Regions from separate parts of the Cytobacillus sp. Bac17 genome, predicted to be linked through region 3. Evidence: riboswitches for the same ligand, from Rfam matches in the RefSeq annotation. Region 3 holds a riboswitch; each other region holds the start of a gene.
What was found. A riboswitch is a leader RNA that binds a small molecule or an ion and turns the genes downstream of it on or off. The one in region 3 is predicted to bind thiamine pyrophosphate.
Positions count from the first base shown of each region.

Region 1 (7,433 bases), on a different contig from region 3:
GAACCCGGGGCCATAAGGAACCGTCTTATCCCTGAGGCCCGCAGGACAAGGAAGGCTTCGGCAGCATAATCATCGCACGACCAAAAGCGGCAGATTATGGGAGGATGTGGGTCATGCAGACGTTGCCACAGGACAAGGAAAGCTACGGCAGCGATACATCGCACGACCGAAAGCGGTAGCTTTTGGGAGGACGTTGCGCTCTTAGCCTGCGTTCCTTTTTGAGCGAGGCGCTTGCGCTTTTCTTATCTTACTGCTGCAGGATTGCCTGCCGGCCACTCTTCGCAGGTGTAAGCCATCTCCCAGAAGCCAAGCTCCAGCTGGCAGCTTTTTCGGAAAGCATCCTTCATTCGCTGCCTTTCTTCCGGTGATGCCGCATCAGCAAGCTCATCCAAACGGTTTCTCATATTCATGGTCACAGCTTCGACCCTTAAATTTGCGTAAAAAGAGATCCATGGATAAAACGGATGGTTCTCATCTGGCTCATATTGCTTCATGAGTTCAAGCCCAATCTCCCAATAAGTCCATGGACAAGGCAATAATGCAGCAAGGATTTCACCCATGCCGCCTGTGTGGGCATGATACATCATATGCTTAACATAATGATCAGCTGTTGGAGGGAGCGGATAGCCCTGCAATGCTTCGTAATCCACGCCAATCTGCTGGCAAAAATTATGGTGGGGATGTACTTCGCTGTTCAATACAAATTCTATTTGCTGATTAAAATATGCAATATCCTTACGCTCTGCTGACTTTGAAATGGCAATCCCATAAATATGCATGAACGCATTCAGATACTCAAAGTCCGCTTTAATGTAATGGGCCAGTGCCTCTTTCGGCACGTCCCCTCTCCCGATCCCCTGGACAAATGGGTGCTCAAATATCAGCTGAAACAAATCTTCATTTTCCTTGCGCAGAATCTCTGAAAAAGTCATAAAAAATAGCCTCCTTATTAATTACAGAAGCTGCCGGGGAAAAAGCATGAGGATATAAAACGAGGTCCTCACTGCTTCCCTGCGCTGGCATTATCCAGATCAGGTTCCAAGGGACAAAGGAAAAGCTCCTTATCTCAGCCGTAGCGCCCCTAGCAGTTTTCTAACATTTTAATTGTTTTTTACCGACTTTCTAACTTGACGTTTTTCTCTCATAAATTTGGGATTTCGCTTATAACTCTTGAAAATCGCTCATTAAGTCAGATTTCTTTACTATGCTGCTTACTCATCTAGCTTCGCCAGCTCAAAATCATCACATATTCTGAACCAGATTCTTCTCTTTAACCTTTGCCAAAACCATCCAGCCTATGGCCGCACCGGCAATACTGCTGACCAGGAATGGCGGCACAAAGAAGAATGCCCCAGCTGCGCTTCCCATGAGAACCTTTGCAAAAGGGACTGCAAACAATGCACCGATTATGCCGGTACCTACCACTTCTCCTACAGCAGCCCATATTTTCCGGCCGAACTTCAAATAAAGCACACCTGCCAAAAACGCTCCGATCATGCCGCCTGGAAACGCAAGCAGCGTCCCGAATCCAAGCAAATTACGAAGCAGGCCAATCATAAATGCCACAGCTGCTGCAGGCAGGGGGCCAAGCGTCACCGCTGCCAATACATTCACCGCATGCTGCACCGGATAGGCCTTGGCTATGCCTGCCGGAAACCAGAGCAAATGGGATCCCAGTGTCCCAATTGCTACAAATAAAGCCATCGTAGTTAACAATCGGGTTCTGTTCATCTAAACCTCCTTTCTAAAGGGCCGCCTGATTGCTTATCAGGATGGGAAGTATGTATACAAAAAAGCCAGATTCCCATAAGGACCTGGCTTGGTTTAAGTATATGAATTGACATATAGTCAAATCCTACTTCCCTCCGCTGGCATTAACCAGATCAGGTCCATAAGAGTCAGAAAGCTATAACGCGCTTTCCTCTCAGCCCACACATTCGGGGCACCCCTAGTAGCTGCATAGATATTTAGTTTGATAAGCTATCTCAAGCTTAACAAATTATTCCGGCACTGTCATCAATCTTTTTGCTTATATACTTTTCTTGGTGCAATCAATGTATTAAGCGCTCTTCGATTTCTGCTGAGAAACTATCGAAGTAGCTTCAGACTTGCCATTTCCTTTAGACTCCCGACTCCTGCCAGAGAAAGTGACACTTTTGTTTCTTCAATAAAGTTGGCAAGTACTTTTTCAACTCCATTCTGCCCGCCAATGGCCAAACCGTACACATACGGCCTTCCCAGGCAAACTGCGTCGGCTCCTAATGCCAGTGCTTTGACCACATCGGAACCGCGGCGAATGCCGCTGTCAAACAATACTGGAATTCTTCCTTTGACTTCCTTCACAACCGGTCCAAGCGCATCAATCGCCGCAATCACTCCATCAAGCTGCCTGCCGCCATGATTGGAGACTATGATTCCGTCTATCCCTTTTTCAACGGCCAGCCTGGCATCTTCGGGATGGAGAATACCCTTTAATAGAATCGGCAGATTTGTTTTCTCTTTTAACCTAGCAATATGCTCCCAGCTCAAGGTTGGATGATGGATATTATCAAGGATTCCCTGAACTACATCACCGTCATGGAGAGTGGCCATAAAGACCGGGTCACTCTCATAGTTTGCTTTTCCATAGCCAAGCTTTAACGGTGAAAAATTGTTTCTTAGATCAGCTTCCCTCCACCCCATCATCACCGTATCTACTGTTAACACAATTGCTTCATAGCCTGATTCCTCCGCCCGGCGCACCATACTGAACGCAGTATCTTCATAATTGGACCAATATAATTGGAACCATTTTGGACTCGTGCCTGTTGCATTTGCGATTTCTTCAATGGAATAACTGGATACCGTGCTCTGGATAAAAGGAATTCCAAACGAAGCTGCCGCCCGGGCAGATGCAAGCTCTCCCTCACTGTGTTCAAGACGCTGCATTCCTATAGGTGCAAGGAATACTGGATAGGGATACGTTTTTCCAAATAAATTCACACTTATATCCGGCACTGATACATCTCTAAGCATCCTCGGTACAATTGAGTATTTTGCAAAGGATTCGATATTCTTTTTCAGCGTTTCTTCTCCCCCGGCTCCTGATTGGACATAGCCAAATCCGCCAGCTCCCATCACTTTCTCTGCTTCTTCTTCCAGTTCCTTAAATGAAATAGGAAAGTTTTCTGCGAAACTAATATTCTCTACTTTTGCCATATTCCAGCCCTGCCTTTTTTGAATTTATTGAAAATAATAACACTTTTTCAGATTTTATGAAACCATCTAATAAAATCATAAATTCGCAGTTACAGCCTTTCCTATACAAATTAGCCGCAATAAGCAGGGATTTCACAAAAAATCATGAATAAACATTTTAACCTTAATGAAATTGGAGTGTACAAAATGTTAATCAAACAGCCTTTTGATGAATTTCTGAAATTCCATTACGAAAGAGTCAGTGAAAGCAATATGAAAGTGACTTTGCCAATTCAGCCGCTCTTTATTAACAGCGCGGGGCTGGTTCATGGAGGCATCATTTCCACTCTTGCGGATGTAGCGATGGGGAATATTTTCGAGCCGGATGAAAACCAGATGCAATCCGTGGTGACAGCTGATTTAAAGGTCACTTTCCTAATGGGGGCGACAGGTGAATTTCTTATCGCCAATGCTCACCTTGTGAAGAGGGGGCGCACCCTCAACCACACAGACTGCCTGATTTATAACGACCAGGATCAGCTGGTCGCCAAAGCATCGGGAATCTTCGCATCTATCTAAAGTGATTAATCCTATCGTTGCCTGAATAGTTTCGCTGACAGCGATAGGAGGAACCATTAAAGGTTAAAGACAGTCCTAATAGTTTCTATCCTTCTTCTTTTTATACAAGTGGGATACACTGTAAAATACCCCTATCACAACCGAAACGACTAATAAAAGCTGTGAGCCAGATAAAGATAAGGCATTGGCCAATGAAAGCGAGTAAGCCAGCAGCAAGGAAGTTAACATTTTGGAAATAGACGCAATTCCCAGGAACTTTTTAAATGAAACACCACCCATTCCTGCTCCAACACAAATGATCTCATCCGGCAATATCGGAATAACAAACATCAGCATTAGTATGGTGTTTTCATTTTTCTCCATGTATTTTTGGTATTTGATCAGATGCCGCTCTTTTATAAACCGGGATACAAGCTTTAATCCTCCTATCCTTGCAGTCAAGAACATAACAATAATCCCCGAAAGTGTACCTGTGAATCCAAGAAAGGCAGCGGCTGCGGGACCGAATACGGCACTTCCGGCAGGCAGTGTTACGGCTTCAGGAAGCGGCAACAGAATAGGCTGTAAAAAGCAAACCAGGAAAAAGATGAGCTTGCCCTCCGCTTCATATTCCCTCAGCATTCTCTCGAGCCCATAGGCATCAGTCAAAACAAGTATTTTTGTTAAATAAAAGGTCATAAAAACTATTAACAGCAGACAGAACATATAAATAAGTGCCAGTCTGCTGTATTTCAATCGGGATAACTTGCCTGCAGCAAAAAAGTAAAAATCCATCACTAATATGGCAGCCATGCCTGCAATAATACCCCATTTATAAGCCGGCAAAAGTGTCGGCATATAATTAAACAATATATACAATGCTAATAAAATGATAAGTCCATGAAAACTAACTTCAATTTTTCCATTCATACATTTTCCCCTTCTTGCTTTTCTTAACTATAGTTTAGAAGAGAATACAAAGAGGATTAAGCTCCCTTAGCATTAAAATAAGCTAAGGCCAGAGACTTAAATATTAAAAAAGCAGGACTTATCCTGCTTTTTTAATACTCTATCTCATCATAATCCTTAGGCTGCGGAACCGGCTGATCCCCTTTATACTTTCCAAACTCATTGACAAGTTCCCTCTCTTCTTTTGGGCCTTGTGTCTGTTTCTTATTTTGCTCATCTTTTCCAGACAACTCATTTGCTCCTTCCTTATGGTTCTTTAAATTAATATGTACTCATTACTTGCATTTCACGCATATTTAGCAGGATTTTTCCTGCACTCTGTAAAATAGGTAAAAAACTCGATATAAAAGGAGGGTCCAAATGTTTATTTCACATATTGCTACTGTTGAGATACCAGTTTCAAACTTGGAGCGGTCAGTAGCATTTTATGTAGAGGTTCTGGGTGTTAAAGTTGAATTCAAAGGTGAGAAAAATGCTATGCTAAGCTTTCAAGCAAAGGGTGTTCCAACAATCTTCCTGGTAGAAACCGAAGACAGAAAGTCATTATCTTTTTCCAATTCCCATAATGGTGTCGAACACAGCATCATTGATTTCTATACACAATCCTTAGAAGAGTTCCATCATTGGCTGCAGGTGAAAAACATTGAAGTTGGTCCGCTTAATATTAATGAGGAACATGGCTTTGGAGGATTTGGCTTTAAGGATCCGGATGGCAATCTGCTTAGCGCATGCAACGTGCTGCATAAAGGCCAATAAAGAAAAAGCCTCAAGCCGCAATTTACAAACTAGGCTGATAAAAGGGAAAAAGGTTGAAAAACTGCGAATTCAGATGATTAATAAGAAGGAGATTCCCATGATAAGATTAGAACCTTTTACAGAAAAAGATTTCGATTTGCTCATCAGCTGGATCAGTACACCGGAATTAATGGTTCAGTGGAGCGGTGCCCATTTCAAATTCCCCCTTAATCATGAGCAGCTTGCTAAGTATATAAGCTCTGCAAATCTGGAAACCAGCTCGGAATATATCTGCAAAGTTTTGGCAAACGATGAAATCGTCGGTCATATTTCCCTTGGCAGAGTTGACCGTGTCAACGAAACTGCGAGGATTGGCAAGGTTTTCATCAGCCCCACAGCACGGGGGAAAGGGTATGCTTCAGAAATGATTCATCAAATCCTGAACTTAGCCTTTCAAGAGCTGAGATTAAATAGAATCAGCCTTGGGGTTTTTGATTTTAATTTGCCTGCTATTAAGATTTACGAGCAGGCAGGGTTCCAAAAAGAGGGACTTCTTAGGCAGACCAATAAAGTTAGAAATAAATATTGGAACTTGATAGAAATGAGCATCCTGAAAGCTGAATGGCAGGCCAGACCCGGGCTCATGGGTATTCAATCAAACATTTGATTGAATGATCCTCCACATAAAAAACAGGGCGGGTATACTCCGCCCTGTTTGATTTAGCTTGCTTTTTCTTCAGCCGGCACTTCCTGTTTTTCCTTGGAAAGAAACCATCCAGCTAATGCTATTCCAATTAAGACTACATAGAAAGTAGTTTTCCATTCGGTCGATTTGGCAAATCCTTCAGGCAGGATCGCCAGCGCCGGATGGGACATTGTATAGACAGCCAGTTTGACACCAACCCAGCCGACAATACCAAATGCTGCAACCTCAAGTCCAGGTCTCCTGTGAAGCAGATCCACAAAGAGGTTTGCAGCAAAACGCATAATGATCAATCCGATCATACCCCCGGCAAAGATGACAAAGAACTTTCCGCCGTCAAGTCCGCCTATATGGCCAAGTCCTGAATCCGGAAGGGCCACGGCCAGAGCGACCGCTGCCAGAATGGAATCTACAGCGAATGCAATATCAGCCAGCTCAACCTTAAATACTGTCAGCCAAAAACCAGATTGTTTCTTTTCTTTCGTTACTCCTGCTTCTTCCTCGCCTTTTTTTACAAGGAATTTTCTTAATATATGATTAGCCGCGATAAACAGAAGGTATAGCGCTCCAATGGCTTGAACCTGCCATACATCTACTAGATATGAAATCGCAAATAACGATCCAAAGCGGAAAACAAACGCTCCAGCTAACCCGTAAAATAAAGCCTTCTTCCTCTGCTCCTCCGGAAGATGCTTAACCATAATCGCCAGCACCAGCGCGTTATCAGCAGCCAATAAACCCTCCAGCGCCACAAGCAGCAGCAATACCCATCCATACTCAAGTATTAGTGATAATTCCATCTAAACACCCTCCCTTATTTCACCTTTGTATATTTTTCGTCTACACGTTTTTCAATTTTAGCCAGCAATTCTTGATCTCTCAGCAGCTCTTCTTTGTTTTTCTTAATTAATTCTGCAAATGATACTCTAGCTTTTTTCATCTTGGTCTCCTTTCCTTCTATTTTTTAAGTATTGAAAGCTTCGCACTGTTTCCCTGCAGTTATGTCGATTGAGGATTTCCATTGCCAAGCTATATCAGGCAATAAAAAAACCTCTACCAGCAAGCGGTAAAGGTTTAAAAAAACAAAAAGACCTTTACCCGAAACAGGCAAAGGTCTTGCTAACAACGTTAAGGTTGCCAACAAAGCCGGGAGCTCTAAACTCCGAAATGACGACTCTGCTGTAAAAGCTACTCCCCTTTAGGAGAAACTATTCAACTATACGTTAATCATATTCTATTTTTCTTAAGGTGTCAACCCTTATGCAAATCGGTAATAAATCAGAATGAATGT
Region 1 is NZ_JALJRC010000016.1:65,114-72,546, reverse strand. Features, by position in the region: gene tenA (thiaminase II) at 243-932, opposite strand; TPP riboswitch at 992-1,093, opposite strand; gene thiW (energy coupling factor transporter S component ThiW) at 1,243-1,731, opposite strand; TPP riboswitch at 1,844-1,960, opposite strand; gene NR125_RS17965 (alpha-hydroxy-acid oxidizing protein) at 2,089-3,198, opposite strand; gene NR125_RS17960 (PaaI family thioesterase) at 3,385-3,756, shown strand; gene NR125_RS17955 (TVP38/TMEM64 family protein) at 3,832-4,665, opposite strand; gene NR125_RS17950 (hypothetical protein) at 4,797-4,934, opposite strand; gene NR125_RS17945 (VOC family protein) at 5,065-5,460, shown strand; gene NR125_RS17940 (GNAT family N-acetyltransferase) at 5,558-6,106, shown strand; gene NR125_RS17935 (TerC family protein) at 6,160-6,942, opposite strand; gene NR125_RS17930 (FbpB family small basic protein) at 6,957-7,082, opposite strand; gene NR125_RS17925 (hypothetical protein) at 7,107-7,286, opposite strand; gene NR125_RS17920 (hypothetical protein) at 7,401-7,433, opposite strand, start outside.
Region 1: another riboswitch for thiamine pyrophosphate. It lies ahead of thiW (energy coupling factor transporter S component ThiW); the one in region 3 lies ahead of thiC (phosphomethylpyrimidine synthase ThiC).

Region 2 (7,433 bases), on a different contig from region 3:
AGATTAACCTATATTTCCAAAATTAGGAATGGTGCGAAATGATTATATTTATCTAGTATTTTTTATCTAATCTGAATAAAAAAAACAGCCTTATGGCAAAAGACTATAAGGCTGATTAATCAATATTATAGAAGCTTTTTGTATTATCATACAGCTTCTTAAGAGCGCTGCTGAAAGCTAATTCTTTTAGTTCAGCAAGGGCACTGATGGAATGGGCCATCATGGCTGGATGGGTAGGCTTGTTTTTAAAAGGGCCTTCGAATTCCCATGGACCATCCGTTTCTGCCATCAATTTATCCAGCGGGTAATCCCGTACAAGGTCCTGTATTTCTTTTTCGTACACGATATCTGGAGTAAAGGAGATGTAATAGCCATTGGCAATCAGCCTGCTTGCCGCTGCGCTGTCACCTTTAAACCAGTGAAAATGAGCTTTTTTAATCGAATGCTTTTCCAATAAATTGCACACAATCGGTGCATCATCATAAATTGCATGGAGGGCAATGGGCTTATCCCACCTTTTAGCGAGCTTAATGAATTCTTCGAGAAGTTCAATATATCCCCCAAGCTGCTTTCTCCCTTCAGACCTTAAATAGTATGGAAGGCCAACCTCGCCAACAGCAGCCATTTGTTCTATGTGAATCTTTATCCAGCTGAAAAGCTCTGAAATTTCATGATCACTGGGCAGAACCTGTTCAGGGTGAAAACCGAAGGCAGGTTTAACAAAGGAATAAATTTCTGCAAGAGCAAGATTTCTTTTGCAGGATGCTAAATCGCTTGAAACTGTAACAAGTGAAAGCTGAAACGGCAACTCATGAAACATTTTCTCTAATTCAATATTGCTGTACTTATCAAGATGAATATGGGCATCAATATACTTATCCATGCTGTTGCCTCCTAATGATTTTTCAGCGCATGATGGATGCTTCTTTTGCAGGCAAGGAAATTTTCATTGAGATAAAGTTCCTCCATTCTTGGCCTGTTAAAGGGTACCTTATATTCTTTAATTACTTTAGCAGGCTTGCTGCTCAGTACTAAAATTCGATCAGAGAGGTAAATGGCTTCTTCGATATTGTGGGTTACAAACAGAATTGTCGGCTTATGCTCATTCCAAATATCGAGAAGCCACTTTTGCATATCGTGGCGGGTAAGCTCATCTAAAGCTGAAAAAGGTTCATCCAGCAAAATGATAGGCTGCGGGCTTAATAATGCCCGGATAAAGGCAGCCCTTTGCTTCATTCCCCCTGACAATTCATGGGGGTATGCATTTTCATAGCCGCCGAGACCAGCTTTTTGAAGCATCTTTCTGGCCGCTTCCGAATCGGTTTTACCCATTAGCTCCTGTCCAAGCAGAACGTTTTGAAGAATGGTTCTCCAGGGCATCAGGGAAGGTGTCTGAGGCATATAGCTTATTGAACCGCGTTTGCCGTTGATTTTCACATTCCCAAGCGTTATGGAGCCTTCGTCCGGCAGAAGCATCCCGCCAATCAGGTTGAAAATGGTGCTCTTTCCGCTCCCTGAAGGACCTAAAATCGAAACAAATTCCCCTTCATTTACATGAAAACTCAAATTGTCTAAAACCTGATTAGTATCAAAACTTTTGGTTAAATGATTAACGGATAATTGTATCATTTCCTGGCACTCTCCCGTGACTTCCATTTAATCAGCAAACGTTCAGCCAGTAAAATTCCTCCAAAAAACAGCAAGCTTAACAGCATAATCGCAAAAATGGCAACAAAAACACGGTCTGTCCGAAATGAAGAAGATGCCAGAGTCATATAAACACCTATTCCTTCTTTAGCTCCGAGCCATTCGGATATTACAGCACCCATCACACTATAGGTTGCGGAGATTTTTAGCCCTGAAAATAGAGAGGGAAGGGAATAGGGAAGCTCCAGCTTCCAAAACAGCTGTCCTTTGCTGGCCCCTGCCATCAGCATATAATGCCTAAGTTCTCCGGGTGTCTGGCGAAAGCCGTCCAATGCAGCAACAGTAATGGGGAAGAAGCAAACCAGCGTGATGACAATCAGCTTTGGAAGTATCCCGAAACCAAACCAAACAACCAGCAAAGGAGCCAGAACAATTATAGGCACATTTTGTGAAAGTATGAGGAGAGGGTAAACCGACTCCCTTATAAAAGGCAATAAGTGCAGTATAACGGCTGTGATTAAACCTATGACGGTGCCAATGGCAAATCCCAATAGGGAAAGCATGACTGTCGATTGAAGGTGGTGGCTGAAGCCCTCCCAGCCCGAAATCGCTTCCAGAACGATTTCTGTTGGCGGAGGCAGGAGCCATGCAGGGACTTCTGCCAGATTTACTGCCATTTCCCAAGCAATGAATAAAAGAAGGAGAACCGCAGCCGGCCTCCATCCTTTTCTGAACAAATTTATCATGGACGATATTTCTCCGTTAAATCACTCATTTCAATACCGTCCGGCTGATATAGAACCTTTACCTGTGAGATTACATTGCTGCTTCCTCTTTCAATCATTTTTCTGTTCATATCAGCTATGATTTTCAATAAATGGTCTAAATCGCCTTCCATCGTTGTTTCGAGGGGATGCACTTCGTACTTAACACCGGATTGCTGAATGACACTAATTGCTTCATCAACGTAAGGTATAACATTTTCCCCATCTTTTGTTTTCGGTATGATCTGAATGCTTACAAGTGCGTTTGCCATATTTGAACTCTCCTTATTCCGGCAGGAAGTCATTAGTGAATGCTTTGCCTGCATCTAATTCTTTATCTAAAAGACCATTTTCATGCATCCAGTCTGCATAGTTTTCCCAGACTTCAAGCTTTTGTTCACCCCATCTTGAAGCATCATCCTGATAGCGGGGGGATAGCCATTCCTGGCTTTTTTTGACCAATTCGCTGTCCAGATCCGGAGCATTCTTTAACAAAATATCTGCTGCTTCGCCAGGTTGATCGATTGCAAATTCATATCCCCTTGCTGCTGCTTTTACAAATGCTTTGACAGTATCCGGATCATCTGCAATCATTTTTTCGCTGGTTGCGAGAACGGGCGTGTAGTAATCCAGTTTTTCTGAGTAGTCGGTAAGGTAGACCATATTAATCTTTTCCCCCCGAAGTTCTGCTTCTACACCTGTCCATCCATAATAAATCCATGCGAAGTCTATATCTCTTTTAACAGCTGTAAAAAAGTCAGCATCCCCCATATTAACAATTGAGACCTTATCAATATTAGCGTTTTCCTTCTTCATTAGGGAGTCTATTACCGATTTTTCTACAGGTGCCCCCCAGCCGCCATAAGTTTTTCCTTCAAAGTCTTTCGGCGATTTAATGTTTTTTTCGGCAGGGGATGCAAAACCGGAAGTATTATGCTGAATAACAGCTGCTATCGATACAAGGGGAACGCCCTGTACACGTGCTTCCGTGATGCTTTCCTGATAGCTGACACCAAAATCAGCCTTGCCTGATGCAGTCAATTGATCTGCACCTGCTTCACCTGGCATTATAATTTCTACATCGAGCCCTTCTTCTTTAAAATATCCTTTGTCCTTTGCGGCATATAAGCCGGTATGATTGGTATTAGGTGTCCAATCCAGTACAACAGTAACTTTTTTCAAATCTTGTTTGCTGTCTGAATCTTCGCTTCCAGTCTGATTATCCGGTCCATTGCCGGCACAGCCTGAAAGAAGCAGCAGCGAACAGATAGCTGCAATCCACTTTTTCATAAGTACTCCTCCTAAAAAACGTTATGTAATAAGGAAAGTTAATGATAGTCTGCCCTGAAAAATAAAAACGCCCCGGTATAAACCAGGGCGCATATAAAAAACATTTAGTATGTTTAAGAATATGTTCCCTACGCTGGTATGAGCCAGATCAGGTTCAAAGGGTCAGCATCTTAATGATGAAGTCTCAACCGGCATACCGGTTCCCCTACATTTCTTGCTATTTAATTTTGACAGCATAAATACTTTCCATCATTATTATAGCAAATAATATTAAAATGCACAGAAAATAATTATTTCATTCCAATCGTCCTGCTCTCTTTCCAAATTCTGAATTTTTCAAGTTCACCTGTAATTTGGCTAACGGCAAAACCAAGGACTGCTACATCATCTAAGATTCCCATTCCTATTAAAAAGTCAGGAACAAGGTCTATTGGGGAAACAAAGTATAGTATGGAAGCAATAATAAAGATAATCGATTTTTTTGAAATATGCCGGTAATCGCCTTTAGACCATGACTTTACTAAATCGATCAGAAGCTGAACCTTTTCCCATATATCACTTAATGAAGATTGGTTTTTATCTGCTTTAAGTGTAGCCTTTCTTAAAAGTCCTTTTGTTTTTTCAGGATCGTCCGCATAACGTTTAGCCCTGGATGAAAATTTTTTATAGCCGTCCTTATAAACTTTGGTTTCTATTTCAGGCATAGCTATCACTCCTATATTGATAATTCGCATAAACAGTTATAATCTAGTATTTACCGCATACCTGACATGACATAAACATTTCATTGGGAGAAATAAATGGAAATCAAATTTAACCTGTGACAAAACCTTATTGGGAGCTGATATATATGCTTGAGAAATGGCTGAAAGAATCAAATTATACAGTAATATTGACTGGAGCAGGAATGTCGACAGAAAGCGGACTGCCTGATTTCAGGTCTGCCAATAATGGATTATGGAATGGGAAAGATCCTGGGAAAATAGCCAGTACAAAAGCATTGAATGAAAATGTGAACGAATTTATAGAATTTTATCGGCACAGGGTAATCGGGCTTAAGGAGTGTAATCCCCATCAAGGGCACTATATTCTTGCAGATTGGGAAAAGAGAGGTATTATTAAGAGCATTATTACCCAGAACGTGGATGGATTTCATGGACTCGCGGGAAGTGAAAAAATATCAGAGCTCCATGGGAATCTGCAGACACTCCATTGCCGGAAATGTAAAAAAGAGTTCCCGAGCGAGGGGTATTTGCATGGTCAATTCCAATGCCGTTGCGGGGGTGTGCTCCGTCCTTCAGTGGTTCTGTTTGGGGAAATGCTCCCTGAGGAGGCCTTAGATTTCGCAGCAGATGAAACAGAAAAAGCAGAACTTTTTATTGTTCTGGGATCATCCTTGACTGTAACACCTGCAAATCAGTTTCCGCTGATAGCCAAACAAAAAGGAGCAAAACTTGTGATTATTAATATGGAACCTACGGATTTCGATATTTATGCTGATAAAGTGATTCATGACCGCAAAATTGGTGAAGTGCTGGATGAACTTGATAGAGCCTTCAAATAGTCAAAAAACATGAAATCATAGCACTCATGCTATGATTTTTTTTATCAATCAACTATAATGGACAATGAACATGATTACTACTGCCTCAAGCGATATGATATATAAGGAGTGTTCAGCATGTTATCAAACATCGGTATTCCAGGTTTAATTCTAATCCTGGTTTTGGCTCTGATTATTTTTGGACCTAAGAAACTTCCTGAAATAGGAAGAGCGTTCGGGGAGACATTAAAAGAATTTAAGAAATCTACCCGTGAACTCACAAAAGATGATGACAATGATAAAAGGAAATAACCTATTCAAGTGGTTTAGAACCGGCTTTGCAGACAATAGTCTCGAAGCCGGTTTTTTATTTTCTGGCTTTCGAAGCGAGTGAATGGGTATAGAAAAGAGAGAAATGAAAAAATGGTTGACTAACATGTATATACAAGATAAAATGAAAGCGTAAACAGTTCATGTATATACAAGTTGGTTTGCTAAATTGGATAGAGTTGTAAATGGCGAGAACAATAAATAAAAACCTTATAACTGTTTTTTTCTATAATATGAAAACGGTAACAGGAGGAGAGCGAAGAATGGCTACGAATAAAGAGTCAGCAGAGCAAATTGTAGAAGCTATCGGGGGCAAGGATAATATCGCAGCGGCTACTCATTGTGTTACACGTCTGCGTTTTGCCTTAAAAGATGAGGGGAAGGTCAATAAAGAAAAACTCGAAAATATAGATGTAGTGAAAGGTTCCTTTTCCACAAATGGACAATTCCAGGTTGTCATTGGACAAGGCCTTGTTGATAAAGTGTATAAAGAAATGACAGAAGCAACTGGAATAGGCGAATCATCAAAAGAAGAAACAAAAAGTGCTGCTGCTGAGAACTTAAATCCATTGCAGCGCGGCATTAAAACACTCGCAGATATTTTTATTCCAATCCTTCCAGCTATCGTAACAGCCGGTTTGCTGATGGGGATAAACAATATTATGACAGCACCGGATATTTTCTTTGATGATAAGTCTTTTGTTGAAGTTTATACTAACTGGGCTGATCTGGCTGGCATCATTAACCTGATTGCCAATACTGCTTTCGTATTCCTTCCCGGTTTGATTGGATGGAGTGCTGTAAACCGGTTTGGCGGAAGTCCTCTTCTTGGTATTGTGCTAGGTTTAATGCTAGTGCATCCGGATCTTTTAAATGCATGGGGCTATGGTTCTGCTGAAGAAGTTCCGAAGTGGAACTTATTCGGGTTAGAAATAGAAAAGGTAGGTTATCAGGGGCAGGTATTGCCTGTATTATTTGCTTCATACGTATTGGCTAAGATAGAAGTATTTCTGAGAAAAAGAATCCCTGATGCTTTTCAGCTTCTAACTGTCGCGCCGATCGCTTTACTGATCACTGGGTTTCTTTCTTTTATTGCTATTGGACCGATCACATTCATGATCGGCAGCTGGATTACAAATGGGGTTGTCGGAATCTTTGATGCTGTTCCAGCCCTTGGAGGCTTGATTTACGGTGGATTATATGCCCCTCTCGTTATCACTGGTATGCATCATACGTTCCTGGCAGTTGATCTGCAGTTAATCGGCAGCATTGGCGGCACGTTTTTATGGCCGATGGTTGCATTGTCTAATATAGCTCAGGGTTCCGCCGCTTTTGCCATGATGCTGTTAAGCAAAGGGAACGAAAAACTGAAAGGGCTTGCGCTAACTTCTTCAGTATCAGCGTGGCTGGGCGTAACAGAACCGGCAATGTTTGGCGTAAATCTTCGCTTTAAGTACCCGTTCTTTGCAGCGATTATTGGGTCAGCAATTGCAGGAATCTTCATCACTATTAATGGAGTTAAGGCACCGTCGATAGGTGTAGGAGGCTTGCCGGCATTCTTCTCTATCTTTGCGGAAAATTGGGGTTCTTTCTTTATCGGAATGGGTATTGCACTTGTCGTACCGTTTGTATTGACCTTAGCCTTCTCTAAATTTAAAAAAGCAGAATAGAAAGATTGATGCCATGGGGTTCTATGATTCCATGGTATCGCCATTTCTTGGGGCATGCACACAAATGTTAAAAATCGGAGGTCGCCATATGAAGAAGCAATGGTGGAAAGAAAGTGTAGTTTACCAGATATACCCGCGGAGCTTCATGGATAGCAATGGAGATGGAATAGGAGATTTGCAGGGTATCAT
Region 2 is NZ_JALJRC010000001.1:815,397-822,829, reverse strand. Features, by position in the region: gene NR125_RS04080 (TatD family hydrolase) at 116-883, opposite strand; gene NR125_RS04075 (ABC transporter ATP-binding protein) at 895-1,629, opposite strand; gene NR125_RS04070 (ABC transporter permease) at 1,626-2,393, opposite strand; gene NR125_RS04065 (thiamine-binding protein) at 2,390-2,683, opposite strand; gene NR125_RS04060 (ABC transporter substrate-binding protein) at 2,697-3,701, opposite strand; TPP riboswitch at 3,810-3,918, opposite strand; gene NR125_RS04055 (YkvA family protein) at 3,992-4,405, opposite strand; gene NR125_RS04050 (NAD-dependent deacylase) at 4,552-5,265, shown strand; gene NR125_RS04045 (twin-arginine translocase TatA/TatE family subunit) at 5,383-5,556, shown strand; gene treP (PTS system trehalose-specific EIIBC component) at 5,838-7,244, shown strand; gene NR125_RS04035 (glycoside hydrolase family 13 protein) at 7,333-7,433, shown strand, end outside.
Region 2: another riboswitch for thiamine pyrophosphate. It lies ahead of NR125_RS04060 (ABC transporter substrate-binding protein); the one in region 3 lies ahead of thiC (phosphomethylpyrimidine synthase ThiC).

Region 3 (7,433 bases):
ATGGTAGCATCCTTCATTATGGCTGCAGTAGGTCTTCAAGTTCTGCTTAATGCTGTTTCATCCATGTTTGATGGGGTTAATGAATCTCCTGATATAATTGCGGCATATACGGGAGTTTTTTCTGGAGCTGCAATGTACTTTGTATACCGATATAATAAAAAATTAGCTATTAAAATTAACAGCAAGGCCGTAATGGCAGCGGCAAAGGACAATATTTCAGACGCATGGGTGAGTATAGGCACTGCCGTCGGAATTTTTGGTTCGCAGCTGAACATGCCTTGGCTTGATCCATTAACAGCCATAGTTGTCGGGTTTTTAATATGCAAAACGGCTTGGGATATTTTTGTACAAGCCTCCCATGAGCTTTCTGATGGATTTGATGAAAAAAAGATTAAGCATTATCAGGATGTCATCAAAAATGTAGACGGGGTAAAAGGCATTAAAGATATTAAAGGCAGAAGCTATGGAAACAATGAAGTGATCGATGTGGTCATTTTGGTTAATTCCAAGCTTGATATTAAGGAAGCCCATGATATTGCGACACATGTGGAGAAAGTGATGATGAGGGATTATGGGGTTTATGATGTTCACGTCCATGTGGAACCGAATTAATAAAGAAATGCGTCTCTTAATGAGGCGCATTTCTTTTTCTAGCTGAACATTTTATCCAATTCCCGTAAATGATCATAGGAATTTACCAGTTGTTCAGGTACTATTTTTCTTCCATAATCCCATGAGTTTTTTTCTATTTCAGACATGAGCTGTTCTTTTTCGTCATCTTCTCCGTACAGTAGCGTTCTTATGTCATGTTTGTTTTTCTTGAAGTCCAGATAATACCCGATTTCATGGAATAGCATTAATTTAACCAGGTTCTCATCTGTTTCTTTAATTTTAAAATTAATTTTTGCAATGTAGCCGTTCACTTTCAGGTAGTTAAATTTAATTGTATTCGTTGAGACATTGTAGCTCATGGGTGCAGTAAGTGTATTGCAGAACTCATAGTTAATATCCAATTGGAACCCATCCAAGGTGTTTTTTATAATCTTTTCGATATCCCATATGTAAAGCACGTTTTCTGTTGAGCTCCTTTCTATTAATAGTTTAAGTTGATTATACAGACATTCATGAAAATCGTGATATGTTTTTCTGAAAAATAGGAACAAGCTACCATGATCTATATTGTTAGAACATATTACCGAGCTGGCTGCTGCAGGCATTTTTCAATATGTTAAGCTAAATGATAGATTTTCAATATTAGATTAAGAGCTTAACTTTATAGAAATCATGCCGGTTTGCAACGACTTTAGATAGGGGGATAGTGATGAATCGTTCATTTTACGCTCTTCTAGTAAGCCAGACAGCAACGAATCTTGGGTTTGCCCTGTACACGATGGCTGTTGTGCTGCATTTGTATAATGAAACAGGGAGCACAGCACTTTCTGCAGCCGTCACATTGATTAGTGTAATATCGAGAATGATCAGTAATATACTGCTTCCATCCATTTCGGATAGATTTCAGCCAGTAAATCTATTGAAGTTTTCCCAGATAAGCCAGATCGTTCTGATTGCTGGATTAATGATATTATTCTTGCAGCAAATGAAGGATTTTATGTTAATGGCTATTTTCTTAGTGTTGGCCCTTATATCCTTTTTCAATGGCTTTTTCTCGCCTATTAAAATGTCCATGGTAAAAGCTGTTGTTCCTAAAAAGCAAAGAGTCAAAGCGAATAGCCTGCTCTCAAGTGTTGACCAGACTTTCTTGTTTGCAGGGTGGACCTTTGGCGGTATCCTGTTAGCTTTCCTTGGCAAACAATCCACATTGATCATTACGATCATTCTGCTTGTTATTTCTATTCTAAGCTTGTTTTTGATAAAAAAAAGCGAATCACCTGCTGTGAACTCAAACTTCCGGATGCTGTCCAGTCTAACGGCTGGCTGGAAATTACTCTTCCAGGATAAAGGGCTTCGAGTCCTGATCCTAATGGATTTAATAGAAGCTTGGGCAGGAACGATTTGGATTGGTGCAGTTACGTTAACCTATGTGGAGGATGCCCTTGGAAAGGGGGAGTCTTGGTGGGGCTATATCAACGGAGGATATTACTTAGGCACTATTGCTGGAGGAATCCTCATTTATCGGCTTTCTTATTTACTGCAAGGCCGTTTGATTATTTTTATGCTGATTGGATCCAGTGCTTTCGGGATTCTTACCTTGGGGTATGGTTTTATTTCGAATCCTTTCTTAGCGCTGCTATTTGTAATATTGATGGGACCTGCCTATCAGCTGCGGGATCTTGCGCAAACCACTATGTATCAAAATAGTGCAGATGAAACAATGCTCACGAAAATTCTTGCTGCTAAATCTGTCTTAAACGAATTGATTTTCGTTTTCTCCATTTTGGGCATAGGGGTCTTAACTGATCTAATCGGTGTTCGGCTTATTTACATTTTATCAGGAATATTATTAATCATTTCGTCCATTTTTGGTTTTATTCAGCTGAAGCTTCAAGGTAAAGGTAATGCATTAGAAGCGGAGGGCTAAAGGCAATGGGGAGCTGCCGGCAATAGCCATTTTTTGAAACTTTGCTGTTTGTGATCCGTAAATATAGGTAATCGACCAATTCCTCGCGGGGTGAAAATTTGGAAAATAAAAAACAAACGGTTGTTTCCATTTCAATGATGAAATTGCAGGTTTATTTATTCATAGCAACGATTGCGCTGGTATTTGGGGTGCTCTTTTTACATGCCGTAATATATGGCGGAGGAGAAATGTCTTTTGATCTTATAGGTATGCTATTATTTTTAGCTGGTATGGCCGTTATCGTTATCTTGCATGAAGCCATCCATTTGGCAGGTTTCCGCTATATTGGCGGTGTCCCATGGAGCGAAATGTCCTGGGGAGTCAATTTGAAATTGGGTGTGGCCTATGCTCATGCTAAACAGCCAGTGACGGTTCAGCAAATGAAAAAGGTTTTAATGCTGCCATTCATTCCGACTGGCTTATTGCCCCTTGTTCTTGGAATTGTACTGAATATGCCTGGATTATCGATATTAGGGGCGATATTGACAGTTGGATGTTTTGGAGACCTTGTTTTGTATAAAAAGCTCTTAAAATTTCCAAATGATGCTCTTGTCATTGACCATCCGACTAAACCGCAATTTACGGTTTATGAATAGGCTTCAATTCATATGTTTAAGAACTTTTATGTTTTTTGTCCCACACAATAAATAGCTGGGTGAAAAAGAAAGCAACCAGGGCCGCCAGTGATGATATTAGAAGGTTTCTCATTGAATCCAGTCCATAAAGCTGGATCCCTATCAATTTGGATGTATTTGTACACAATCTCCAGTTTTCAAAAACAATGGCTGTCTTATGAAAAAATGGAAAAAAGACGCCGAACAGCATGAGAAAATAAATATACTTTTTCATTATCCTATTCCTTTCTTTCTGATCCTAATAGAAGGATATGATGTCGATCCTGCTGTTAGTATTAAATGAACAAGAAAAAAGGACAGTCCCCGAGCTGTCCTTTTTCAGTCTATTCTTTTTATGCGTCCCTCAATCGCGGAGCTGAATGGCTGTGCTGAATTCTGTATATAGTCCACTAGTGCATCTATATCACTTGGTCCGGTCACTCTGTTCGTCCCTTTTCGGAATACTGTAAAATTGTCTCCGCCATCAGCGAGATAGGTATTTACAGTGACCGAATAGATCTTGTCCGAATCCAATTTTGTTCCGTCAGGAAGATAAATATCTTTTACTTTTTCACCGGAAGGCTGGCTGTCATACCAGGAATAAGAGAAGCCGGAAATCTGAAGAATTCTTGTTGAATTTGGCTGCCATTGCTGATTAAGGACATCACGAATTTGGCTGCCTGTTAGGTTCATTTTGACAAGGTGATTGCTGAAGGGGAGGACGACATATAAGTTTCCCCATGTAACTCTGCCGGCGTCAATGTTTGCCCGGATTCCTCCCGGATTGATGAAAGCGAAATCTGTGTTCATCACTGCCCGCTGGGAATCGGCAATAAGATTGCCCAGGGCTGATTCACCGCTTCTGTTTTGTTCGGCTGTGATTGGAATGGCAGCAGTGCCAATATATCTGTTCACCGAGGGTTCAACTTTTCTTTCATAGCTCTCGATCATCCTGGTTATGTCGCTTGCGGGCTGGATATTCTCTTGAAAAACATTCACAATTTCAGCGTGTTTGCGGACAATATCCTTTGTCTGGGGATCTATTTCTATATCTACATCAGAAAAGGCAGTGCCATATGAGTAGGCCTGCACAAGAAGCTTTCCATCTACCACACTGTTCAGATAGGCATGACTATGGCCTCCGAAAATAATGTCCACTTCGTCATCCGCCTGATGGGCCAACTCTATTAACGGGCCTCTTGCATGCTCACCATTTGGTTCTGATTTTCCAGGAACATGCGCTAGTACCACAATGGCTCTTACTCCTTGTTTTTTAAGTTCTCGGGCATACTTGTTGATGGCTTCAGCTTCATCGGTGAAGATCAGATCTTTCACACTGTTTGGCGCGGTAATAGCCGATGTTTCTTTCGTGATGACTCCGATAAATCCAATTGGGATCCCGCTAACGTTTACTATTTTATATGGAGGAAGAAAGGGCTTGCCTGACTTTTGACTGATGACATTGGCTGCAATCCATGGGAAATGGGAACCGGAATAAACTTTTGCCGCTGAAGGGCTGCTGCCACTTAGCAGGCGAAGCAGTTCATCAGATCCTCGATCAAATTCATGATTACCGATAGTTCCGATATCAAACCCCATCTTATTCAAAAATTCAATAGTCGGTTCATCCCGCAGAAGAGCGGATACTGGCGGGCTAGCTCCAATCATGTCGCCAGCATGCAGCAAAAGGGTGTTTTTATTTTCAGAAGCACGCTGCCGCAAATAGGCAGCGAGGTAATCAGCGCGTCCTGCCGGTCTGCCGTTAACCTGCCGAGTGACATTCAGCTGCCCATGGAAATCATTAATGCCCAGCAATTGAATTTGCTTGTATGGTGCTTCTGTACGTTCTTCAACATGGCCGTGATATTCTTCCGAAAGACCCTGCTGATTCCCTTGTTCTTTTTCTGCAGGCTGTCCGCTGAATAGAGGCATTCCCAGGAAGCTAAATAAAATAAGGGTGAAAAGTACTCTCATCATTCATCCTCCAGTATTTGTGGCAGGGATAGTATTTGCAGATATCAGGGATTTAATCGGATGGTGGGCTATTAAGGATCAGAAAAGTTTGGCCTCCTGCTAAAAGGGTAAGGTCTTAAAGAAACATAATACTGCAAAAGGAGATGACAATACATGAATTATAAGAAGCTATGGCTATCAGTTCCATTGAGTGCAGGATTATTGTTGGCAGGATGCGGAACGGATGAACAGGATCCGCCGCCGGAAACGGAAGATGTGGAATTGGAAGATAATCAGATGGAAGAAAACAATAATGAAGATAATGAAATGCAGGATCCTGGCACATCAGAAGAATCTGATATGGAGGAGCCCGGCATGAATGAAGAATCACCACAAGATGAAGAGAGTATGGATGAAAGTGATATGGATATGAATGATGAGGAGTCTGACGGGAACTAACCCGCATAATTCACGGAAAACGTCTGCCGCTGACAGGCGTTTTTGATATTCATTCAGAAGTAAAAAAATTGAATTAAGGAAAACGGGGTAAGGAGCAGAATAAAGGCAAAATTTTTCATCTGACAGAATTCTGAAATAATTCCTTTCATTTGTTTCCGCAATTCTGTATACTAAAATTGAATTTAATAGCAATAACTAGGGGTGCCCAATAGCTTGGGCTGAGAAAGAAACGCGCTAAAGTTTCTTGACTCTTTGGACCTGATCTGGATCATACCAGCGTGGGGAAGTTAGAATGTGCAAAAATTTCTTTGTGCAAAGACATCTTCGGTTAAGCCGGTCCATCTTTATGTGGACCGGCTTTTTTACATATCTGGCACTTCCTTGGTTCCAGGTCTCGTCCTTATATTTTTATAAGGGAGAGATGATCAATGACGGCAAGTTCATTAAATCAAAAGAGCATTTCCATTATGTCGTGCTTTACTGGCAGCAAAAAAGTCTATGTGGAGGGATCCAGGCCTGATATAAAGGTTCCAATGCGTGAGATAGAGTTAAGTCCCACTTCCGGAACTTTTGGAGAGGAAATCAATGAGCCGGTTCGAGTATATGATACGAGCGGACCTTATACGGATCCTCAATATACGGCAGATCTAAAAAAAGGGCTTCCTGCTCTGAGAAGCCGGTGGATTCATGAACGCGGGGATGTTGAAGAGTATGATGGGCGGAAAATAAAGCCCGAGGATAATGGGTACCGCGATGAACATGATCCGCGTGCTAATCATAAAGTTTTTCCTGGCTTATCCCGCAAGCCATTGAGAGCAAAAAAAGGAAAGAATGTTACCCAGCTTCACTATGCAAAAAAGGGGATCATTACTCCTGAGATGGAGTATATAGCCATTCGGGAAAATATGGATCCGGAATTTGTGCGGTCTGAAGTAGCAAGAGGGCGGGCAATCATTCCTTCCAATATCAATCATCCTGAGACAGAGCCGATGATCATCGGAAGGAATTTCCACGTAAAAATTAATGCGAACATTGGAAATTCTGCTGTTTCATCCTCTATTGAGGAAGAGGTAGAAAAAATGACCTGGGCTACTCGATGGGGAGCAGACACGATCATGGATCTATCTACAGGCAAAAATATTCATACCACACGTGAATGGATTATCAGGAACTCTGCCGTTCCGGTCGGCACCGTTCCCATTTATCAGGCACTTGAAAAGGTTAATGGCATTGCCGAGGATCTTACGTGGGAAGTTTACAGAGATACCTTAATCGAACAAGCTGAGCAGGGGGTTGACTACTTTACCATTCATGCAGGTGTCCTTTTGAGGTATGTTCCGCTGTCGGCAAAACGCTTAACCGGAATTGTATCGAGGGGCGGATCCATTATGGCCCAATGGTGTTTGCATCATCATAAAGAAAACTTTTTATATACACATTTTGAAGAAATCTGCGAGATCATGAAAGCCTATGATGTGGCCTTCTCACTCGGGGATGGGCTGCGCCCGGGATCGATTGCAGATGCCAATGACGAGGCTCAATTTGCAGAGCTCGAGACACTTGGGGAGTTGACGAAAATTGCATGGGAACACGATGTACAGGTAATGGTGGAGGGACCTGGCCATGTTCCAATGCATTTAATTAAAGAGAATATGGATAAACAATTGGAGATCTGCAAGGAAGCGCCATTTTATACACTTGGGCCCCTAACAACAGATATAGCTCCAGGATATGACCACATTACCTCTGCAATCGGGGCTGCCATGATAGGCTGGTATGGTACGGCAATGCTTTGCTATGTTACTCCTAAAGAACATTTGGGTTTGCCA
Region 3 is NZ_JALJRC010000003.1:216,777-224,209, reverse strand. Features, by position in the region: gene NR125_RS07820 (cation diffusion facilitator family transporter) at 1-612, shown strand, start outside; gene NR125_RS07815 (hypothetical protein) at 651-1,070, opposite strand; gene NR125_RS07810 (MFS transporter) at 1,322-2,539, shown strand; gene NR125_RS07805 (DUF3267 domain-containing protein) at 2,638-3,174, shown strand; gene NR125_RS07800 (hypothetical protein) at 3,191-3,427, opposite strand; gene NR125_RS07795 (bifunctional metallophosphatase/5'-nucleotidase) at 3,532-5,166, opposite strand; gene NR125_RS07790 (hypothetical protein) at 5,320-5,604, shown strand; TPP riboswitch at 5,792-5,906, shown strand; gene thiC (phosphomethylpyrimidine synthase ThiC) at 6,033-7,433, shown strand, end outside.

Region 4 (7,433 bases), on a different contig from region 3:
TGTAAGAGCAAGCTTGTTCATCCCTTCCACGGCAGCCAGTTCGTTCCTGAGTTTTTCTGTGTAAGGAACCTTTAGAGAAGCAATTTTCATAATCTCATGTTCCTTCCATAATGAATCAGGCAATCCCTCGTATATCTTCTCTCCTTCTGAAAGGACAATCACTTTATCGGCATAGGAATGCAGGATTTCCATGTCATGAGTGATCATCACCACGGAGCCTCCGCTATGGATCCTTGTTTCCAAAAGCGCCATTAGGTCAGCAGAGGTCCTGGCATCCTGTCCAAATGTTGGTTCATCAAGGAGCAGCAAATCCTGTTCATTCACCAGCATCGATGCAACACTAAGCCGCCGCTTCTGTCCCTGACTTAAGGAAAAAGGATGCATGTCAGCGTGCTGGAGCAAGTTCACTTGATGCAGAACAGCTTGAACCACTTTTTGTATTTCGGCATCTGTCATTCTCTGTATTTTCAGACTGAAGGCAATTTCATCATAAACAGAATCTGCAATAAATTGGTGTTCGGGATTCTGAAAAACGTATCCTAATTTTAGTCTTAACTCTTGCTCCTGCCACTGGGAAAGGGAGCGGTCATCAAAAAGGATGTTGCCTTTGGATGGAGCATATAATCCTGCAAGCAGTCTGGAAAGCGTTGTTTTTCCAGATCCATTTGAACCGGCTATTGCCACAAATTCACCTTTTCTAACTGAAAAACTAATATTTTTAAGCAAATCCTTCCCATTCTTATGAAAAGAAAGATTCTCCGCCGACATGATGACCTGATCTTCAAAGACTTGATGTATAGTCTTCCTGTTATCTAAAATCTGAAGTGCAGCATAGGGATTTACAAATCCAGCAATTAATTCCCGGTCAGTTAACGGAAGCTTTTCCCCTTTGTAAATCCCTGCCTTTTTTCCTAATAGACCTGCTCTTACTGTGCTTGGAAGCCAGATACCCTCAAGCAGTAGTTCTTCTGCATATTTATTAAAGCAGTCTGCAGTGCTTCCATTAAATAAAATTTCGCCTTCCCGGTTTAGCACCACACAGCGGTCGGTCAAATCAATCCAATCATCCAGCTTGTGCTCAATGATTAGAAGGGAAAAGGATTGCTCCTCTTTTAGCTCTTTGATGATACGGGTAAGTTCATAGCTTGAAGCCGGGTCAAGATTTGCTGTCGGTTCATCCAAAATCAGGATATCCGGTTTTAATGACAATACACATGCAAGTGCAAGTTTTTGCTTTTGTCCCCCCGAAAGGGTGTGGATTAAGGCGTGCTTAAATGGCAGAAGATGAACAAGTTCCAGTGCTTCATCAATCTTGGTCTCAATTTCTGCAGGAGGTGTTTTCATATTCTCAAGGCCGAATGCCAGCTCCTCTTCAACTGTTGTCATGCAAAACTGGCTTTCAGGATCCTGAAACACAATGCCAATGTGCTGATTAATTTCACCTGGCGGGAATTCATCCAGTATCTTTCCTTTGAAGGAAATGGTGCCATCCAAGTCGCCATCAACGGCTTCCGGATACAATTTATTTAAGCAGAAAGCAAGCGTGCTTTTTCCGCAGCCGCTGGGGCCCAATAATAGAACAGCTTCCCCTGAATTAAGGCTGAAATTCACATTCTTAAAAACAGGATTCTTCACATCTTCATGCCGGAAGGACAGCTTTTCTGTTATTAATAAAGGCTGGTTATGCTGAAATGCCATTTTGTGATTTTTCCCTTCTCAGCTCTTTTCCGATAGGGAAGCTGTTTAATGCCCCAGTTTTAGCAAGACTCTTACTCAGCCATTTCCCCAGCAATCCAGCGAGCAAAGCACCGCTAACCAGTCTCACAAAAAACATGGCAGTTACATAACCGGGTGAGAGGGCTGCGTAGCCGGAAATGAAATAGCCCCAAATAAAGCTCGTAACAGAAGAGCCCATGCCGGCAGCAATTAAAACCCATGTCCGGTAATTGTTCCATTTAGTTGCCGCAAAAACAGCTTCTGCTCCAATCCCCTGAATCATGCCTGAAAGAATCAGGCGAGGGCCTACTGCATTGCCAATCATGACTTCAATGGCCGCTGCGATGGTTTCCGATAAAAAGGCTGCTCCGGGTTTTCTGATTATGTACGCTGCGATGATTGAAACAATAAACCAAATGCCAAAAATCAGATCAAAGCCAATTAAGCCAAACATCCCATATAACACGTTGCCAAATTGCATGAACACCAGGTATACAACTGCAAACACAACAGCGAGTACAGATAGGACAATGACCTCACGAAGCTTCCATTTTTCGAGCATTTTACACAGCCCCCTTTTTGGAAGGACTGTTTGCAGACATATTAACCGTCATGACAATATGAGTGGAATCGCTTTTCTTACAGCTTTCGAAAGCATCTTCCAGCGTTTTAAAAACATCGTGTGCATTCCCATCTAATCTTGAAGCATAATGCACTCCTTCAGTAAACGTTCCCTGAGCCTTTGCAAGCTCGACTTGGTTCATAATGACGTTCATGTATCCAGGAATCCCCATCGGATAAAGTGCGAACTGGACAGCGACTTCCTGGCTGATTCCAGCAGATTTTTTTTCATTCGCCTTCTCTTCATTTTCAGCAAGATAAGCATCTCCGGCAGTATCGCCAGGGCATCCATTTGAAAATGTGCCGTTAAATACTACATGATCACCATGCTTAGCAGCTTCAAGATAAATCGCTTTGACTACATCAAAAACATGAATGGACCTGCCGCGCACACAAGTGCTCACATCATCTGTTTCCATCCATATCTTGCTTGTATCCACTTCTTTTAGAGCAGATAAAATAACATCCACAAACCTGTCAGTCATTGGATAAATCGAAAACCTGCACCCTGTAATCTCGCTTGTTCCGCATAAGAAATTTTCCTGCATTTTGCCATCCTCCTGGTTTATATAAAATTAAAAAACTGCATTCCCAAAAGGAAATGCAGTTGAATGATATCAATACACTAGAAATGATAGCCGTTCACCTGCACTTCCCCACGCTGGTATTATCCAGATCGGGTGATAAGAGTCAGAACGGATTGTTCTTCTCAGCCTAAAAGCTCCCCTAGTGCAAAATAAGATATGCAGTTTTTATTGACTCCATCTTAATACGGAGCATCCAAATTGTAAATGACTAATTTACAATTCTTTAAATCAAATGATCTATGAAAACAGATAAACGCCTTCAATAACACAGATAAGCTATGAAAAAATTTCTGCATTGTCCATGTCATGTTCTAATCCAATCCTTCCCTTCATAAAAGTGTAATAGGACAATTTTACACCGAGAATAGGGGGCAAATTGGATGATATATAGAATGCTTGCTTTAAATATTGACGGAACACTACTCCAATCAAATGGAAGACTTCATAAATCAACAAAAGAAGCGATTGAATATGTGCAGCAAAAAGGAATTTATGTAACACTTGTCACATCCAGAAGCTTTCCATCCGCGAAAAAAGCGGCCAAAGCATTGAAAATCAATTCCTTGCTGGTCACACACAGGGGAGCTTATATTGCAGCTTCTCAGGAAAAGCCGATATTTGTAAAAAGGATACAGGAAGATGAAACGTTTGAAATCGTGCGCCTGCTTGAAGGCTTTACCTGTCAAATCAGGCTGGTGCACGAAAAATATTCCCTTGCCAACAAAACCAAGCTCAATACCAATATGCTTGCTAAAACTGTTTTTACAACCGGCGATCCCATTTTTTACTCGCAGCAATTTGTGGATTCATTAAGTGACACCATTTTAGATGAGCCGGTCACACCGCCAAAAATTGAAGTGTATTTTGAAGATAAAGACGACCTTGAGGATGCCCAGGCAGCCATTAGGGGCATGTTTGAAAATGTAGAAGTCATTAAGTTAAGTGATCTGCGGATGGATATTGTACCTGCCGGAGTTTCAAAGCTGAATGGTTTGCTCTATTTATGTGAACATCTCGGAATTTCCCGAAACCAAATGGTCGTTATAGGCGACTCGGAGGATGATCTGGAAATGATTGAAGCCGCCGGCCTCGGTGTGGCTATGGGTAATGCACCTGCCGAAGTCAAAAAAGCAGCAGACTGGCTGACACGATCCAATGACCAGAACGGTGTAAGCTACATGGTCAAAGAACATTTCCGCAAACAGCATCCAATTGATTTCCTGAAGAAAATGAATCTATTAAAATAAAATCAATCAAAGAGAGCTCGATTAGTAAATCGGCTCTTTTTTTGCTTTGCGATACTGGGTATCCATTAGGAATCATTTCCCTTATATTGACCTTGTTTCCCCATTTCTGTACACTAAAAGAAGTTTGTCAACATGAAAAATAGACACTATGCAGCTGCCCCTAAGAAAACAAAGACATCGGCAGATTAATATATTTTCTAAAAAAGGTGATCAATTTGAACATTTCAATTTTAGGTGTACAGGATGAACGTTTCCATCGTCCGCTCCGGCTGATCGGGAACCTCTTTTTTGAAGAATGTGAAGTGATGCTGGGTGAGAATGATGCAGCCGACCTTACAATTAATCTTCAGCTTGAACATGGAAAGCACATTAAAGCCATTGCAGAGCTTTCTGATAAAGATGGCAAGAATCATTCAGCGAATTTTGAGAAGGAATTCGTACCGTCTGAGACAGAAAAAGAGAATTTTAAACAAATAAAAAATGCAGTATCCCACGTATATCTGACTGTTTTGCAGGAATGGACAGGCATTACCCAGAAGTGGGGAATTCTGACTGGGGTACGTCCCACAAAATTGCTTCACCGTGCCATACAGCATCAGACACCTCTCCATGAAGCCCATCAGCAGCTTAAGGAAGAGTATTTGATTACAGATGAAAAGATCCAGCTTATGCAGAATATCGTAGACAGGCAGCTTGCTGTCGTACCGGATCTTTATAACTTAAAAAATGAAGTCAGCATATATATTGGCATTCCATTCTGCCCGACAAAATGCGCGTATTGCACTTTTCCTGCATATGCGATTAATGGCAGGCAGGGTTCAGTAAACTCGTTCCTTGGCGGCCTGCATTTCGAAATGCGTAAAATTGGCGAGTGGCTGAAAGAAAATGATGTGAAAATTACTACTGTCTATTATGGTGGAGGGACTCCGACAAGCATTACGGCGGAAGAGATGGATATGCTTTATGAGGAAATGTACGACTCTTTTCCCGATGTCGAAAACATACGGGAGGTCACTGTGGAAGCCGGACGTCCGGATACAATCACACCCGAAAAGCTTGAAGTGCTGAAAAAATGGAAAATTGACCGCATCAGCATCAATCCTCAGTCCTATATTCAGGAGACCTTGAAAGCCATTGGCCGCCACCATACAGTGGAAGAAACCGTGGATAAGTTCCATCTGGCCCGCAATATGGGAATGAATAACATCAATATGGATCTGATTATTGGGCTTCCTGGAGAAGGTGTGCCGGAATTTTCGCATACTTTGGATGAAACTGAGAAATTAATGCCGGAATCTCTGACAGTTCATACTTTATCCTTTAAACGGGCTTCGGAAATGACGAAGAACAAGCAAAAATATAAAGTTGCCGAGCGGGAAGAAATTGAAAAAATGATGGACATGGCTGAGGATTGGACAAAACAGCATAATTACCATCCTTATTATCTTTACCGTCAGAAAAATATTCTCGGCAATCTTGAAAATGTCGGCTATGCCCTTCCGAATCAGGAAAGCATCTATAACATCATGATTATGGAAGAACAGCAGACAATCATCGGGCTCGGATGCGGGGCCTCCAGTAAGTTCATTGATCCTCAGACAGGGAAAATCACTCATTTTGCAAACCCGAAGGATCCTAAATCGTATAATGACAGTTTTGAGCATTATGCAAACGAGAAATTGAAAATATTAAAAGAACTTTTTAATAAACACGAATCCCTGGCCGAATAGGCGGGGGTTTTTTAAAAGTTTATATTTTAGAAAATTCAGAAAGAAATTAAAGGAATTACTGAAAATAAAGAGAATGAATATAGGTAATAAAGATCATAGAATTCTATGAATCCAAATGTAAGCGTTTTCTAAAAGGGGGAATTGTAATGATGATGCAGACACCTTTGACTATGACGCAAATGATAAAGCGTGCAGAAAAGTATTTTCCAAGGAAAACAGTCGTTTCAAGAACAGCCGGCGGAATTCAGAGATTTACATATAAGGAGATTGCAGAACGGACAAGGAAGCTGGCAGAAAGCCTGCAAAACATAGGGGTGGAAAGAGGGGACAAGGTCGGGACACTTGCTTGGAACCATCATCGCCACTTGGAGGCTTATTTTGCCATTCCATGCAGCGGAGCCGTTCTTCATACGATTAATATACGACTGTCACCTCGACATATTACTTATATAATTAACCATGCTGAAGATAAGGTGCTTTTGATTGATCCTGATATTGTCCCTTTAATTGAGAAGGTTAAGGATGAACTGAAAACGGTCAAGGCTTTCATTATTATGACTGATGAAGATGAATTGCCTGAGACTACTCTTTCGCCGGTTTATCACTATGAAACGCTTATCAATGAAGCAAGCGGTGCATACGAATATCCTGATGATCTGGATGAAAATTCAGCAGCTGGAATGTGCTATACCTCTGCGACCACAGGCAATCCTAAAGGTGTCGTCTATTCCCACAGGGGTATCGTCCTTCACAGTATGGCACTGGGAATGGCAGATAGTGCAGCGGTAAGCGAGAAAGATATCGCCCTTCCGGTAGTGCCGATGTTCCATGTAAATGCATGGGGGCTCCCTTTTGCTGCTGTCTGGTTTGGAACGACTCTTGTGTTGCCGGGCCCATATTTTACACCTAAACTTTTGGCTGAGCTTATCCAATCAGAAAAAGTTACGATAACAGCCGGAGTACCGACAATCTGGCTCGGATTATTAAAAGAGCTGGATGAAAATAAATATGACATGAGTTCACTCCGATCGGTTCTGTGCGGAGGATCGGCTGCACCAAAAGGCATGATTAAAGCTTTCGAGCAAAAACACAATATTCCATTCATGCACGCTTACGGAATGACTGAAACAAGCCCTCTTGTTGTTATTTCGACTTTAAAAAGCTATCAGGAAGAGTTATCACCCGATGAGAAGCTGGACATAAAAGCTAAGCAGGGCATACTTGTCCCCGGATTGGAAATGAAGATTGCCGGCAAGGATGGCGAAGCAGCATGGGACGGAAAGGAAATGGGGGAACTCGCCATAAGAGGACCATGGATTGCTTCTGAATATTACAAGGACGAGCGGACTGATGAGTCGTTCCAAGATGGCTGGCTCTACACGGGTGATGTCGTAACCATTGATGAAGAAGGATTTATGAAAATTGTTGACCGGACAAAAGATTTGATTAAAAGCGGAGGGGAATGGATTTCTTCTGTTGATATCGAAAATGCCTTGATGGCTCATGAATCGGTATTTGAGGCGGCGGTTGTT
Region 4 is NZ_JALJRC010000009.1:136,628-144,060, reverse strand. Features, by position in the region: gene NR125_RS13415 (ABC transporter ATP-binding protein) at 1-1,698, opposite strand, end outside; gene NR125_RS13420 (energy-coupling factor transporter transmembrane component T family protein) at 1-11, opposite strand, end outside; gene NR125_RS13410 (ECF transporter S component) at 1,682-2,278, opposite strand; gene NR125_RS13405 (YkoF family thiamine/hydroxymethylpyrimidine-binding protein) at 2,280-2,885, opposite strand; TPP riboswitch at 2,974-3,075, opposite strand; gene NR125_RS13400 (Cof-type HAD-IIB family hydrolase) at 3,305-4,171, shown strand; gene NR125_RS13395 (coproporphyrinogen III oxidase) at 4,387-5,901, shown strand; gene NR125_RS13390 (long-chain fatty acid--CoA ligase) at 6,048-7,433, shown strand, end outside.
Region 4: another riboswitch for thiamine pyrophosphate. It lies ahead of NR125_RS13405 (YkoF family thiamine/hydroxymethylpyrimidine-binding protein); the one in region 3 lies ahead of thiC (phosphomethylpyrimidine synthase ThiC).